DNA from 2 places in the Brevibacterium sp. HMSC08F02 genome. Region 2 is predicted to be linked to the other one. Evidence: predicted binding sites of a transcription regulator. Region 2 holds the regulator's gene; the other holds the start of a gene.
What was found. Region 2 encodes HspR, which represses chaperone genes until heat shock. Its sites were predicted from a motif close to AAGTTGAGTCNNNNNGACTCAACTT; they were not measured.
Positions count from the first base shown of each region.

Region 1: the regulator HspR is predicted to act here: its motif matches at 2,963-2,987, upstream of clpB (ATP-dependent chaperone ClpB).

Region 1 covers NZ_KV789345.1:40,275-47,511, reverse strand. The annotation lists gene HMPREF3172_RS10355 (hypothetical protein) at 1-242, shown strand, start outside; gene clpB (ATP-dependent chaperone ClpB) at 315-2,912, opposite strand; gene HMPREF3172_RS01950 (enoyl-CoA hydratase) at 3,042-3,863, shown strand; gene HMPREF3172_RS01945 (NAD-dependent epimerase/dehydratase family protein) at 3,917-4,837, shown strand; gene HMPREF3172_RS01940 (APC family permease) at 5,030-6,475, shown strand; gene HMPREF3172_RS01935 (serine hydrolase domain-containing protein) at 6,478-7,237, shown strand, end outside.
Region 2 covers NZ_KV789354.1:150,236-157,472, reverse strand. The annotation lists gene HMPREF3172_RS05445 (diacylglycerol/lipid kinase family protein) at 1-8, shown strand, start outside; gene HMPREF3172_RS05440 (MarR family winged helix-turn-helix transcriptional regulator) at 50-634, opposite strand; gene HMPREF3172_RS05435 (maleylpyruvate isomerase family mycothiol-dependent enzyme) at 812-1,603, shown strand; gene HMPREF3172_RS05430 (hypothetical protein) at 1,857-3,053, shown strand; gene HMPREF3172_RS05425 (heat shock protein transcriptional repressor HspR) at 3,182-3,637, opposite strand; gene HMPREF3172_RS05420 (DnaJ C-terminal domain-containing protein) at 3,637-4,641, opposite strand; gene HMPREF3172_RS05415 (nucleotide exchange factor GrpE) at 4,779-5,450, opposite strand; gene dnaK (molecular chaperone DnaK) at 5,450-7,237, opposite strand, start outside.

The DNA.
Region 1 (7,237 bases), on a different contig from region 2:
GAACCTCCGACCAGTCGGATACCTATCCCGGCTACAGCGCACTGAGCAAGGACGGCGAAAGCTACTGCAAGTCCGCGCGCTTCGAACTCGACACCGATCGCGCTGTCGCGGACGACCTCAAAATGGTCTTCTTCACCCCCAATGCAACGGGCTGGAAGGACCCCGACAACAGGCACATCGTCTGCGCGGTCCAGCGCCAGGACGGCTCAAAGATGTCCGAGGACTACAGCAAGACCGCCTGACCTGCTTCTGAAACACAGGAAAAGAGGGGCGCGGAGAATTTCTCCGCGCCCCTCGCGTGTGAACAGCCCGCGTCAGTCGGCGTGCTCGACCGGAACGATCGACAGACCACCGGATTCGGCGGTGTCGACGCGCACGGTGTCGCCATCGCGCACTTCGCCGGCCAGGATTTCCTTGGCCAGGCCATCGCCGATCGTGCGCTGCACCAGACGGCGCAGCGGGCGAGCGCCGAACGCCGGATCGTAGCCTTCCTGCGCCAAGTAGTCCGAAGCAGCCGGCATGATGTCCAGAACGATGCGGCGGTCGCTCAGACGCTGCTGCATCGCATTGATCTGCAGGTCGACGATCCGAGCGAGGTCCTCGCGGCTGAGAGCGTCGAACATGACGACGTCATCCAGACGGTTGAGGAACTCCGGTTTGAACGCGGTGCGCACCACGTCCATGACCGACTCTTCCTTCGTCTTGGCATCGAGAGTCTGGTCCACCATGAACTGGCTGCCCAGGTTCGACGTCAGGATGAGCACCGTGTTGCGGAAGTCAACCGTGCGGCCCTGACCGTCGGTCAGGCGGCCGTCATCCAGCACCTGCAGCAGAATGTCGAAGACGTCCGGGTGAGCCTTCTCCACCTCGTCAAGCAGGACCACCGAGTATGGCCGGCGGCGGACCGCCTCGGTCAGCTGACCACCCGTTTCGTAGCCGACATAGCCCGGGGGCGCACCGACCAGACGAGCCACCGAGTGCTTTTCGCCGTATTCGGACATGTCGATCCTGATCATGGCGCGCTCGTCATCGAACAGGAAGTCAGCCAGGGACTTGGCCAGTTCCGTCTTGCCGACACCGGTCGGACCCAGGAACAGGAACGAACCCGTGGGACGGTTGGGGTCGGAAACCCCGGCGCGCGCACGGCGGATAGCGTCCGACACGGTCTCAACGGCCTTCTTCTGGCCGATGAGCCGCTTGCCGATGTGCTCTTCGGCGTGCAGCAGCTTCTCGCGCTCACCTTCCAGCAGACGGCCGGCGGGAATGCCCGTCCACGACGACACGACTTCGGCGATGTCGTCGGCCGTAACCTGCTCGCCCACCATCTGCTTGGTCTGGCCGGCTGCCGATTCGGCTTCTTCTGCCGCGGCGATCTCCTTTTCGACCTGCGGTATTTCGCCGTACAGCAGGCGCGAAGCAGTTTCGAGGTCCGTGTCACGGCGCGCGATCTCCGCCTGACTGCGCAGATCGTCGAGTTTCTGCCGCAGTTCACCCAGGCGGTTCAAACCCGCACGCTGTGATTCCCACGCAGCGGTCAGACCGGACAGGGTTTCCTGCTTGTCTGCAAGGTCTTCGCGCAGAGCGGCCAGGCGTTCCTTCGAGGCTTCGTCGGTTTCGGCCGACAGGGCCATTTCCTCCATTTTGAGGCGGTCAACATCGCGCTGCAGCTGGTCGATTTCGACGGGTGCCGAATCGATTTCCATGCGCAGGCGGCTGGCGGCCTCGTCAACGAGGTCAATCGCCTTGTCCGGCAGCTGCCTGTCGGTGATGTAGCGGTTCGACAGCGAAGCGGCGGCCACGAGAGCCGAGTCTGCGATCGTCACCTTGTGGTGAGCTTCGTAGCGCTCCTTCAGACCGCGCAGAATCGCAATCGAGTCCTCAACACTCGGTTCACCGACGAACACCTGCTGGAACCTGCGCTCCAGAGCGGGATCCTTTTCGATGTTCTCGCGGTACTCATCGAGCGTCGTCGCACCTACCAGCCGCAGTTCGCCGCGGGCCAGCATGGGCTTGAGCATATTGCCCGCATCCATTGCGGAGTCCCCCGTGGCACCTGCGCCGACGAGCGTGTGGATCTCGTCGATGAAGGTCACAATCTGGCCTTCGGAGTTCTTGATCTCCTCAAGAACGGCCTTCATGCGCTCTTCGAACTCGCCGCGGTACTTGGCACCGGCGACCATGGCCGACAGGTCGAGGCTGACCAGCTGCTTGCCGCGCAGACTTTCAGGGACGTCGCCTGCGACCATGCGCTGCGCGAGACCTTCGACGACAGCGGTCTTACCCACACCGGCTTCACCGATGAGCACCGGGTTGTTCTTGGTGCGGCGCGACAGAACCTGGATGACCCGGCGGATCTCAGAGTCACGGCCGATGACGGGGTCGAGTTTGCCGTCGCGGGCCTGCTGGGTCAGGTCGAGGCCATACTTTTCGAGAGCCTGGAAGGTGTCTTCCGGGTTTTCGCTGGTGACCTTGCGACCACCGCGAACCTCCGGAAGAGCGGCCAGCAGTGCATCGCGGGAAATGCCTTCGGCACTGAGCAGCCGACCGGCTTCACCGGAATCAGCGGCGATACCCAGAAGGAGGTGTTCGGTCGACACGTACTGGTCGCCGAGTGCCTGCATTTCCTTTTCAGCACTGCTGATGACCGACAGTCCGGCGCGTGAAAGCTGCGGCTGGCTGACGGAGGATCCGCTGGCGGACGGCAGTCCGGCAACGATGGCCTGGGCACGGCTGCGAATCTCCTGGGGGCGTCCACCCAGGTGAGTGATGAGAGCGCCGGCAATGCTGTCTTCGCCCTCGAGCAGAGCAGCGAGGAGGTGTGCAGGCTCAACCTGCGAGTTTCCGCGCTCCGCGGCGTCCTTGATCGCGGTGGAAAGAGCCACCTGCGACCGTGACGTGAATTTGGTGTCCATGGGGACACCTCCCTTCGTGCAAAACTACGTTCATACAGGTAACTTCAATAAGGTTGAGTCTATTCCACTCAACCCATAATTTCTGACATATTCTTTCCGCACCGACACGGACTTTGGCAGACTGAACACATGTCTGAAGAACTGGTCACGCTCGAATACGACGGCCCCGTTGCCTTCGTAACCCTCAACAGCCCCGGAAACCGCAACTCCATGTCGCGGAAGATGATGCACGAACTGATCGACGCCTTCCGCACGGTCGGCAAGGACACCGACGTACGCGCCGTTGTGCTGGCGTCCACCGGCAAGGTGTTCTCCGCCGGCCACGATCTGCGCGAAGTCCAGGGCAGCGACCACGCAACACAGCAGAACATCTTCGACACCTGCACCCTGCTCATGCGCATCATCCAGTCGATTCCGCAGCCGGTCATTGCCGAAGTGCAGGGCCTGGCCACCGCTGCGGGCTGTCAGCTGGTGGCCACGTGCGATCTCGCGGTGGCTTCCGAAAGCGCTTCCTTCGCCACACCCGGTGTGACCATCGGCCTGTTCTGTTCCACCCCGATGGTGGCCCTGTCACGTGCGGTCAACCGCAAGGCTGCCATGCGGATGCTCCTGACCGGCGAGCCGATGAAAGCCGAAGAGGCATTCCAGCGCGGCCTTGTTTCGCACACCGCACCGGCATACGCCCTGCGCGAGCGCACACTCGAAGTGGCCCGCACGGTCGCCCAGTCGTCATCGACCACGGTCTCAATCGGCAAGCGCGCCTTCTACGAGCAGATCTCCCTGAGCGCAACCGAGGCCTATTCGCGCATGGGCCGGGTCATGGCCGACAACGCCGTGCTCAACGACGCCCAGGAGGGCATCACCGCTTTTCTCGAAAAGCGGTCCCCCGAATGGAGCCACGACCATTCCGAGGCCGAGGGGCTGGTCAGCAAGAACGTCGACCGCGACTAGGCGACACTCGCGGCTTCCCGGGCAAAGCGGTCTAAGCGCGCTAACCTACGCGTATGACCGTTCTTGTCACCGGCGCTTCCGGATGCATTGGGCGCGCCGTCATCTCCGCACTGCGCGCAGCCGGCCACACTCCGGTGAGCGCTGGGACGTCTGCACCGCTCGATGATTCCGTCGAACACATCGAATGGGACATCCGCACACCCGCTGATAACCGTTTCGCCGGGCGTGACTTCACCGCTGTCATCCACGCTGCCGGAGTGAGCGGCGCTCACCTGTCGCGGGACGATGCCCACGGCACCAATGTCACGGGGACCCGCAATGTTCTCGATGCCTTCCCCAAGGCGCGTTTCATCTACCTGTCGTGCGCCGATGTCTATGATCCCCGCCGCGGCTACAAGGACCTGTACGAAGAGCGTGGCCCCGCGGAACTCGACTGCTTCACCACCGAGTACGAACGCTCCAAGGTCGAAGCCGAAAACGTCGTCACCCGCCTGCGCCCGGACGCCCTCATTCTGCGCCCCGCCCCCGTCTACGGACCCGGCGACAGGCGCAATTTCCCCTTCATTCAGTCGCTTGCCAGCAAGAAGGGACTCGTCGAACTTCCGGGAGGCGGCCGCCAGAAAACAGCGCTGGCCAGTTCCGACAATGTGGCCGCCGCCGTGCTCGCAGGTCTCAAGCACCCCGAGGCCTACGGGCCGATCAATGTGGCCGACCCCGAACCCTATGTTCTGCGTGACGCCATCAACACGTTCATGGCACGCGCGGGGCTCGTGCCGTTCCGCTTTGACGAGCGCGCCGCCGACCTCGCCCTGACGACAGCGTGGATGCGCGAAAAGACCGGCCGCAAGCCAAAAGACGGCCTCGACCGCTTTGCCGTGCGCAAGCTCTCCCAGTCCCGCAGCCTCAACCTGGGGCGCCTGAGCAGACTCCTGGGAGTTGAGCCGGTTCAGGGGCTTGCCCGCAGGGACAGCTGAACCGCCCCCGCCCCGCCATAGCACCACACAGGCCCAGCCTCCGGAGCAAAGCCCAGCAGGCACCTCGTGCCCCGTCCTTCTACCGCCGTGAGACACATTGGCGCAGGTCACAGCGGTAGCCGTAGCATGAAGTGAACCAATCGTCTGGCGCTGCGGCACTGAGAGCCCGGCGCTCTTCCCCGGAAGGACATCGTGGCTGAACTCAAAAAGTCGCTCGGTCTTTTCCAGCTTCTGGCTTTCGGCGTGGCCGGCGTCATCGGAACAAGCTGGATCTACACCAACTCGAAACTCATGGACGCCTACGGCGCCGGCGGTATGGTCTTCGGCCTGCTGCTCGGCGTTCTGCTGGCCTCCTTTGTTGCTCTGGCATATTCAGAGCTGACGTCCGCTTTTCCTCGTGCCGGCGGTGAGGTCGTTTTCTCCTACACCACCATGGGTCGCGGCCCCGCCTTCTTCACCGGCTGGATGCTGTTGGGTGCCTACGTGTCGTCGCTGGCGTTCTACGTCACGGCTTTCGGTTTCCTGCTGAGCAACTTTGTGCCGGCCATGAAGACGATGCCGCTTTACACCATCAACGGCGAAACCGTGTATCTGCCGGTTCTGGCGGTCGGCGTCATCCTCACTCTGCTGATGTTTGCGCTCAACTGGTTCGGCGTTGAGATCGGCGGGCGCGTGCAGATGTTCATGTTCGCAGCGATTGTGCTGATCGGCGCAGCACTGATCGTTGTGGGCTTCGCCACCGGTTCGCCTTCGAACTTCTTCCCTGCCTACGCCGAGGGCGCCGCCCCGGTGTCTGACACTCTGCGCTTCATCATTCCGGGCATGACCTTCCTGGCGGGCTTCGGCCTTGTTGCCGTCCTTGCCGAAGACGCAAAGATATCGCCGAAGCGGGTGGGCCGTGCGGTGGTCCTCACCGTCATCACCGCGGGCCTGTTCTACACCGCGGTTCTTGCCGCAACCGCGTGGGTTATGCCGTGGCAGGACGTCGCGAAGATGGACCTGGGCACCGTGTCGGCGTTCACTGAGGCCGGCTTCCCCGTTCTGGGCACCGGTGCCTACGCAATCGCGTTCCTGGGCCTGCTCACCAGCTTCCTCGGCCTGTTCGTAGCCAGTTCGCGCATCATCGTGGCCATGGCCCGCGGCCAGCTGCTCCCGCCGAGCCTCGCCGTCATCAACCCCAAGCGGCAGACTCCCGGCCGCGCTCTCATCGTGACGACCGTTGTCACTCTGGCTCTGGGCTGGCTCGGCCCGGGTGCCGTCGTGTGGTTCCTCGACACTGGCGGCGTGTACCTGGGTGTTGTGTGGTTCATGGTGGTGATCGCCAAGTACCTGCTGCCGCGCAAGTACCCGAATGCGGTTCGCCGTTCCAAGCTGTCGTTCCTGCCCGCGCTCGGTGGTCTGGGCGCTATCGGCGTCATCGTGTGGGCGCTGGTTCCCGGAACATCGTCGTCGCTGGTGTGGCCGGCGGAGTACATCATTCTGGGCGCGTGGATGCTTCTGGGCATTGTCATGTACGTCTTCGCGGCCAGCCGCCGCACGATCGGCTACGACGCAGGTCTGCATGAAATCCTCGGTGATTCCTATGCCAACCTCCACATTGACGACGCCGGGGCCGAAACTTCGAAGAAGGAGCTGTGAGAATGCTTTCGCAGACTGCACGCGAAGCCATTGTTCACACCATCCGCCAGGAGACCACCCGGGTGCCGGAAACGGCGTTCGGGATCATTTCAGACGGTCAACTTCACGAGGTGGAGGGCCGGGACCGGATCTTCCGGGTCGCCTCGATCACGAAGTCGTTCACGGCAGCTGCCCTGACCGGTTTGGTCAGGGGTCTCATTCCGGGAAAGCCGGTGAGGATGGACGATCCTGTTCTCGACTGGGCGCCCGAACTCGCCGAGGCGGGGTGGGCTGAGGACGTTGTCATCGACGACCTGCTGCGCATGTCATCGGGCCTGCCGACGGACGATCCCTGGGCAGACCGCCAGGAGTCGATGTCGCACGAGGGCTTCCTGCGGCTGCTCGGGGAACCAGTCATTCGCGACTTCCCCGCGGGAACGGCCTACCGCTATGCCAACCTCGGCTATGCGGTCGCCGGACTCATCATCGAGCGCGCCGCGCAGAAACCCTTCGCACAGCTCATTGACGAAGTCTTCCTCACTCCCCTGGGTATGACGTCCTCAGGTTTCGATGTTCGCAAACTCGATGCGGATCGGCTGGTCACGGGATACCGGCGCAACCGCGATGGCGAGCTCGAACCGCAGGCCGTTTCGCTGCCCGGCGCGTTTTCGGCCATCGGCGGGCTGGCTTCGACCGTGGGCGACCTCGCCGTGTGGGTGCAGGCGCAGATCGACGCTGTCAGCCCTGGTGGCGACGATTCGGCTTTCCGTGCGATAGCCGCAG
Region 2 (7,237 bases):
CGGGGTAGACGGAGGCTGGCCGCGCTGACCGGTTCAGGAAGTGCGTGGATCAGGGCATACGAAGAGTCAGAAGCGAAGCTGCGACCATGCTGAGGTTGTCGAGCTCTTCGTCCGAAAAGACCTTGCCGAAGATTTCTCCGATCTGGAATTCGTGCAGCTTGTACGCAGCCGCCATTTCTTCCGATCCCTCATCGGTGATCCGCACAAGCTGTGAGCGCGCGTCACCGGTCTGTGTTTCTCGCATGACGAAGCCGCGCTGCACGAGTTTGTTGACCCGGTAGGTCATGCGCGGCGGAGAAAAACCAACGGCACCGGCGAGGTCCGACATCCGCATCTGCTGATCCGGGGCGTCGTGGAGCGCAACCAGAATATAGAGGTCGACCAGATCTACTCGCGTGTTCTGCTTGAGGCTGGCGTCACAGCCCTCGACCACCCTCGACTGGAACAGGTGCCACAGTCTCCAGGCCTGCATGGTCTTGCTGCCGGAGAACATGTTGCGCCACTTGTCAACAGCGCGGATATCCCCGATACGCGATGCGATGTCATAGGGCATGGGGCCGCCCTGGCCGGCTTCCGTGTCAGCCGTATGGTCCTCCTGCACGACCATCCTCTCCGCGTCTACGCGATGTTTCATCGACCTGCCGAACTTCGCTGGTCGAACAAGCCCGAATTCTACACTGCAACCTTAAGTCAAGGTAAATTCAACTTCTTGTTCCCTTGCCATCGAGACAGGCAATAATCATTTGAAGTATCCCATACTCACGATGTCTGCACCTGCCCCGAGCAAGTGCACAACGGTATGGTCGTGAATATGGCTGACAACACCCCGAGCACAGACGACGATCTCCAGCTGAGGATGCTCGCCGAAGGGTTCTACCTGCAGGCACTGGATCAGGTGACACACACCGGAATGGGCGGCCCGTCACGACTGTCCGGATGGACCCGCAAGCATGTCGCGATGCACGTCATCGCCAATGCGGATGCATTTATGCGCTTAATCGAATGGGCACGCACTGGGAATGAAAACCCCATGTACCCGTCGCGGGCAGCACGGGATGCCGAAATCGAACAGCTTGTGGCATCAACTCCCGATGCGGATGTCAGCACAATGGCCCACGAAGCTTCCGAGGAACTCACACAAGCACTCAACACGATGAACGACGACGCCTGGTCGGCGCTCGTACGCACGGGGCAGGGCGAAGAAACCGCAGCATCGTTTATTCCGTGGGCGCGCGCCCGGGAATGCTTGGTCCACGCACTTGACCTCAACATCGGATACACGGCACTCGACTTCCCGACAGCCGCCGCCGACCGTATTTTTGCTGAGCTTCTTGGCTACTGGAAGAAGACAGAGATCCGCGCGAACTTCCTCTTCCACGTGACCGACCGGGAAGATCTCGCCGAGTGGCGCATCGACATTCCCGGAACCGAGAAGAACGAAACTGACTTCAGTCAGCCCGTTGAGGTGACGGGCGAATTCAATGAGCTGCTGCAGTACGCAATCGGCCGCGGATGGCCGGCATCAGGCAGGCAGGACGATGCGAAGGGCGGCGCCGGTGCGGCCACGCCGGAAGATCTGCCCATTCCCCCACCCTGGGTGTGACCGAGCAGCGCAGCGCAGACCGCCTTTTGCCTCATTTAAATAACAATTACTCAGATTTTCCGGGATTCCGGACATTCTGAAAATGAACTCTGCGTAAACACACCGCCCTCACCAGGGACTTTTTCGGCTTTTGAAATTACTTTCGCGTACTCCCTCAGAGTGCTTGCGGGCGCAATTCAGCGATCTTTAGGCTCATGTGGACCTTTTGATCGGCACCTGTTGCCGTGAGCACCGTATGACTCGAAGGATCGCAGTGAAGAAGAACATCCTCGCTCCAGCCGTGGCTCTGTCGCTTGGACTGACCGGCTCGCTCGGAGCAATTGCAGCACCCGCATTCGCAGACGAACCCGCGACGGACACACCGACGCCCAAGCCCCAGCAGGAAGAGCAGCCTACCGACGAAGGCGCCCAGCCTCCCGCACCCGGTGAAGGCGAAGAACCCGCACCCGGCGAGGGTGACGGTAACGGCACCGAAGACCCAAACAACTCTGGTGAGGGCGGCAAAGAAGACCCCAACAACCCCGGCGAAGATGAAGAGGGCACTAACGACATAGGCTCAGCTGAAATCAGTGCTGACAAGATCACCCTGAGCGAATTTCGCGAAAAGGGCATCGACGTCCGGTACATGGACGGCGAGCCCGGCAACACGGTCGACTTTTGGCTGCGCAGGAGCGGCAGCGAGGCCGTCATCCACTCCGAGCAAGTAGAAGTCGATAAGAGCGGCAATGCCGGAGCCACCGTCAAGCCGAAGATTGATGACGAACACGCCGAACACTTCCTCGGCGAATACGAAGTCGACGTGTTCCTGGACTTCGAGACCCATACCGTTAAAGTTGACACCCTCAAGTTCTCGGTCGTTGCCGATGAAGACGACAGCGACGACGAAGCTCCGGCTAAGGACCCGGCTCTGAACCTGTCGGACAAGAAGGTCACCGCCGCTGACTTCGTCAACAAGAAGAAGGGCGTCGTTGCGACCGTCTCCGGCCTCGAGCCCGGCACCAAGGTGAAGTTCACCGTCACCGGTGTTTCCGGCAACGCCAAGAACGTGAAGGCGTACGAAACCACCGCAACTGCCGATAAGGACGGCAACGCCGTCTTCTCCGCAGCCGGTGTCGACAAGTCCAACCCGTCGGCATACCTCGGCAAGTACAAGGTGACCGCTGAATTCGACGACCAGAAGCTCGAAGACTCCTTCGAAGTCGTCTCCGGCAAGAGCAGCGACGCGGGCGAATCCAGCGACGACCAGACCGGAAGCGATGAACAGGCCGGCAGCGGCGGCGGATCCGTCTCCGGTGGCGCCTCGGACAACGTGAGCGGATCGACCACGTCCGGTTCGTCCGGCACCCTGCCGCGCACCGGTCAGGGCCTCGGGGGCCTGGCAGCAGGTGTCGCACTGCTCACCGTCGGCGGCGCAACCGTTCTGCTCACCCGCCGCACCCGCAAGGCCTGAGCAGAACACAGTCCAGAACTGACGCTCTGAACTGACACTAGAAGGGGCGGCCCACACAGGGCCGCCCCTCCTTGTTGCTTGAAAGCCGCGCCGCTCAGGGCCTTACTGCAAAACGGCCGGCGGAGCCGCTACCGGGTACGACGCGACGAAGTGCCCGGCATCAGAACACCGGCAATGCGCCTGGCCGGACGCGCCCTGCGGCCTGCCCCCTGCGAGTCCTCAAACAAGGACACAACATCACCAGATGACGCCGCTGCGAAAATCCTGCCGGCAGTCTCCAGCCGCCTGCGCATCGCGTCCATTTCGGCGCGCATAGCTTCCTGTTCGCGGCGCATAGCCTCGATTTCTTCGCGCATCCGCAGGATCCGCTTAATGCCCTCGAGGTTGATGCCGTCATCCTGGCTCAACCGCTGCACCAGCTGAAGCTTCTCAATGTCATCAGCCGAATAGCGACGACCACGTCCAGCAGACCGCTGAGGCGTCACCAGCCCCAGCCGGTCATACTGCCGCAGCGTCTGCGGATGCATCCCGGCAAGTTCCGCGGCAACCGAAATCATGTAGACAGGGCGGTCAGCGGGAATCATCACGCTTCACCCGCCCTCCGCAGCAGGCCCTCACGCGGATCTTCACCCTCGGTGGCGGCAGCGAAGTCCTCGACGGCCTTCTTCGCATCCGCATTCAGATTGCGCGGCACCGTCACCTCGACGGTCACCAGCAGATCGCCCTTACCGGACTTGGCATCAATGCCCCGCCCACGCAGGCGCAGTGTGCGGCCCGACGGCGTACCCGCAGGAATCTTCATGGTGACCGGCTGCCCGCCCAAAGTGGGCACCGAAACCTGAGTTCCAAGAGCAGCCTCCGGGAACGTGACCGGCAGCGTCATGCGCAGATTGTTGCCATCGCGCGTAAAAACACTGTGCGGTGCAACCTCAACCGTGAGAATCACATCTCCGGCCTGACCGCCGTTGGGGCTGGGCTTGCCCTTGCCGCGAACGCGAACCTCCTGTCCGTCCTTTACCCCCGCGGGAGTACGGACAGTCAGCGGCTTGCCACCGGGCATCTTGAGTTTCACGGTGGCGCCTTCAACGGCTTCCGTAAAGCTCAGACAAGCCTTCGAGCGGATATCCCCGCCCTTCTGCGGAGCCTGCTGGTAGCCACCGAAACCGCCACCGCCAAAGCCGCCGCCGAACAGGTCAGAAAGATCCGGACCCCCGCCGGGGTAACCACCGGCATATCCACCGGCACGAGTCCGACCCCCTCCACCGGTGTTGAACAGTCCGGAGAAGATGTCCCCAAAGCCACCGGCACCAGCACCGCCAGCACCCGCCTGGAACCTGGCGCCGCCGCCCATGGCGCGCACCTGGTCATACTGCTTGCGGGTTTCCGGATCGCCGATCACCGAATTGGCAGCCGAGATCTCTTTGAACTTCTCTTCTGCTTCCGCGTTTCCCGGATTGGCGTCCGGGTGATACTTGCGGGCCAATTTGCGGTAGGCCTTCTTGATTTCAGCATCGGAGGCATCCTTGGAGACTCCGAGCGTCTTGTAGTAGTCCTTCTCGAACCACTCATTCTGCGGTCCCGAGTTCATCCGGCCCCTCCTTTCAATGCCGAAATGGTCTGTTCTTAGGTTCTTCTAGCGGCCGAGGCGGAGCCCCACCTTCCCCGTGGGGCACCTGGGTGCCCCTGCGGGTGGTCGGAAGCTCCGCCTCGGCAGCTGTGAGCGTGTCAGGCTTCGGGGAGGTGAACTCCTACCCGAGCCGCCCGAATGACACGTTCGCCGATTTTGTAGCCGGGCTGCATGACCATGAACACCGTGGGCTCTTCAACATCAGCCGAAGGCTGCTGCATGAGAGCGTCGTGGATGTTTGGGTCGAAGACTTCGCCGACTTCGCCGTACTGCACGACATCAAGCTTGCCGAGAGCTTCCAGGAGCCTGTCGACGTGTTTTTCGTACGGACCGGTGACGTCGCCGGCTTCGCGGGCCAGCTTCACTTCGTCAAGCACCGGCATGAGAGCTTCAACCGCGCCCTGCAGGCCAGCTGCGCGAGCAACCTCCTGGTCGCGTTCCGAACGGCGGCGGTAGGCCGCGTATTCGGCGTTGAGCCGCTGCAGGTCGTCAAGGTAGCGCTTGGCTTCGTCCGATTCCGGCTGCGGTTCGGCATCTTCGATGCCCGAAGCGTCGTCGGGAATCTCAACACCGAGATCCGAGGCGTCGGCCGCCGGCTGCTCTGCACCCTGCTGGGCTTCCGGCTGCTGTTCGGACTCCGGGGCGTCGGCCCCGTCCCCGGCCTGACCCGCGGGGCGGGCCTGACCGGTTTCGGGATCAATCCGACGGTTGTCCTTGAACGAGAAGCCCTGGTCGCTGGCGTCGCGGCCGTCTGGGTTCTCGGTGGTCATTACTTCTCCTCGTCTTCGTCAACGACTTCGGCGTCAACGACATCGTCGTCAGCAGAACCTGCGTCAGCCTGTGCGCCTTCCGCGCCGGCTTCAGCCTGAGCTGCCGAGTAGATGGCCTCGCCCAGCTTGGTCTGCGACTGCTGGAGCTTGTCGTAGGCCTGCTTGACGGCGTCGTCATCGTCACCCTTGAGGGCTTCCTTCAGGGCGTCAACGTCTGCCTGGACTTCGTTCTTGACGTCTTCGGGCAGCTTGTCGTCGTTGTCCTTGATGAGCTTGTCCGTCTGGTAGGCGACAGTCTCCGCGTTGTTGCGGGTGTCAGCAGCTTCGCGGCGCTTCTTGTCTTCTTCAGCGTGCTCTTCTGCTTCGCGCACCATGCGGTCGATGTCTTCCTGCGGAATAGCCGAACCACCGGAGATCGTCATGGACTGCTCCTGGCCGGTGCCCTTGTCGGTGGCCGACACGTGCACGATGCCGTTGGCGTCGATGTCAAAGGACACTTCGATCTGCGGAACACCGCGAGGAGCGGGTGCAATGCCGGTCAGTTCGAAGGTGCCCAGCGGCTTGTTGTCGCGCGTGAATTCACGCTCACCCTGGAAGACCTGAATCGACACGGACGGCTGGTTGTCTTCGGCCGTCGTGAAGGTTTCGGACTTCTTGGTGGGGATCGGCGAGTTGCGCTCGATGAGCTTGGTCATCACGCCGCCCTTGGTTTCGAGACCCAGCGACAGCGGGGTGACGTCAATGAGCAGCACGTCCTTGCGGTCGCCGCGCAGAACACCAGCCTGGACGGCAGCGCCGACTGCGACGACTTCGTCCGGGTTGACGCCCTTGTTGGGCTCCTTGCCGTTGGTGAGCTTCTTGACGGTTTCGGTCACGGCGGGCATACGGGTGGAGCCGCCGACGAGGACCACGTGGTCGATGTCGGACAGGCTCACGCCAGCATCTGCGATGACCTGTTCGAAGGGCTTCTTGGTGCGGGCCAGGAGGTCCTCGGTGAGCTCTTCGAACTTGGCGCGGCTGATGGACTCATCCAGGTGGATGGGGCCGGATTCGCTCATCGACAGGTACTGCAGCGAAATGTTGGTGCTGCTTGCGCTGGACAGTTCCTTCTTGGCCTGCTCGGCAGCTTCCTTGAGGCGCTGCATGGCGGTGGGGTCCTTGGTGAGGTCCACGCCGTAGCCGCTCTTGACCTGGCCGACCAGGTAGTCGACAAGACGTTGGTCCCAGTCGTCACCGCCGAGTTCGTTGTCACCCGAGGTGGCGCGCACCTGAATGGTCGAGAAGTCGTCGTCATCCTTGCCGACTTCCAGGAGCGAAACGTCGAAGGTTCCGCCGCCGAGGTCGAACACGAGGATGAGTTCGTCTTCCTTACCGCGCTCCAGACCGTAGGCCAGAGCTGCTGCGGTGGGTTCGTTGATAATGCGCAGGACGTTCATACCGGCAATCTGACCGGCGTCCTTGGTTGCCTGACGCTGAGCGTCGTTGAAGTATGCGGGGACGGTGATGACTGCGTCGGTCACGGTGTCCTGCAGGTACTCTTCAGCGTCGTGCTTGAGCTTCTGCAGAATGCGAGCCGAGATTTCCGGTGCCGAAAGGTCCTTGTCGCCGAGCTTGGTGGTCCAGTCGGAGCCCATGTGGCGCTTCACCGAGGAAACGGTGTTCTCAACGTTGGTGACAGCCTGACGCTTGGCGATTTCACCCACAAGGGAATCGCCGTTCTTGTTCACTGCGACAACCGACGGAGTGGTGCGGCCGCCCTCAGCGTTTGCGATGACCTTCGGTTCGCC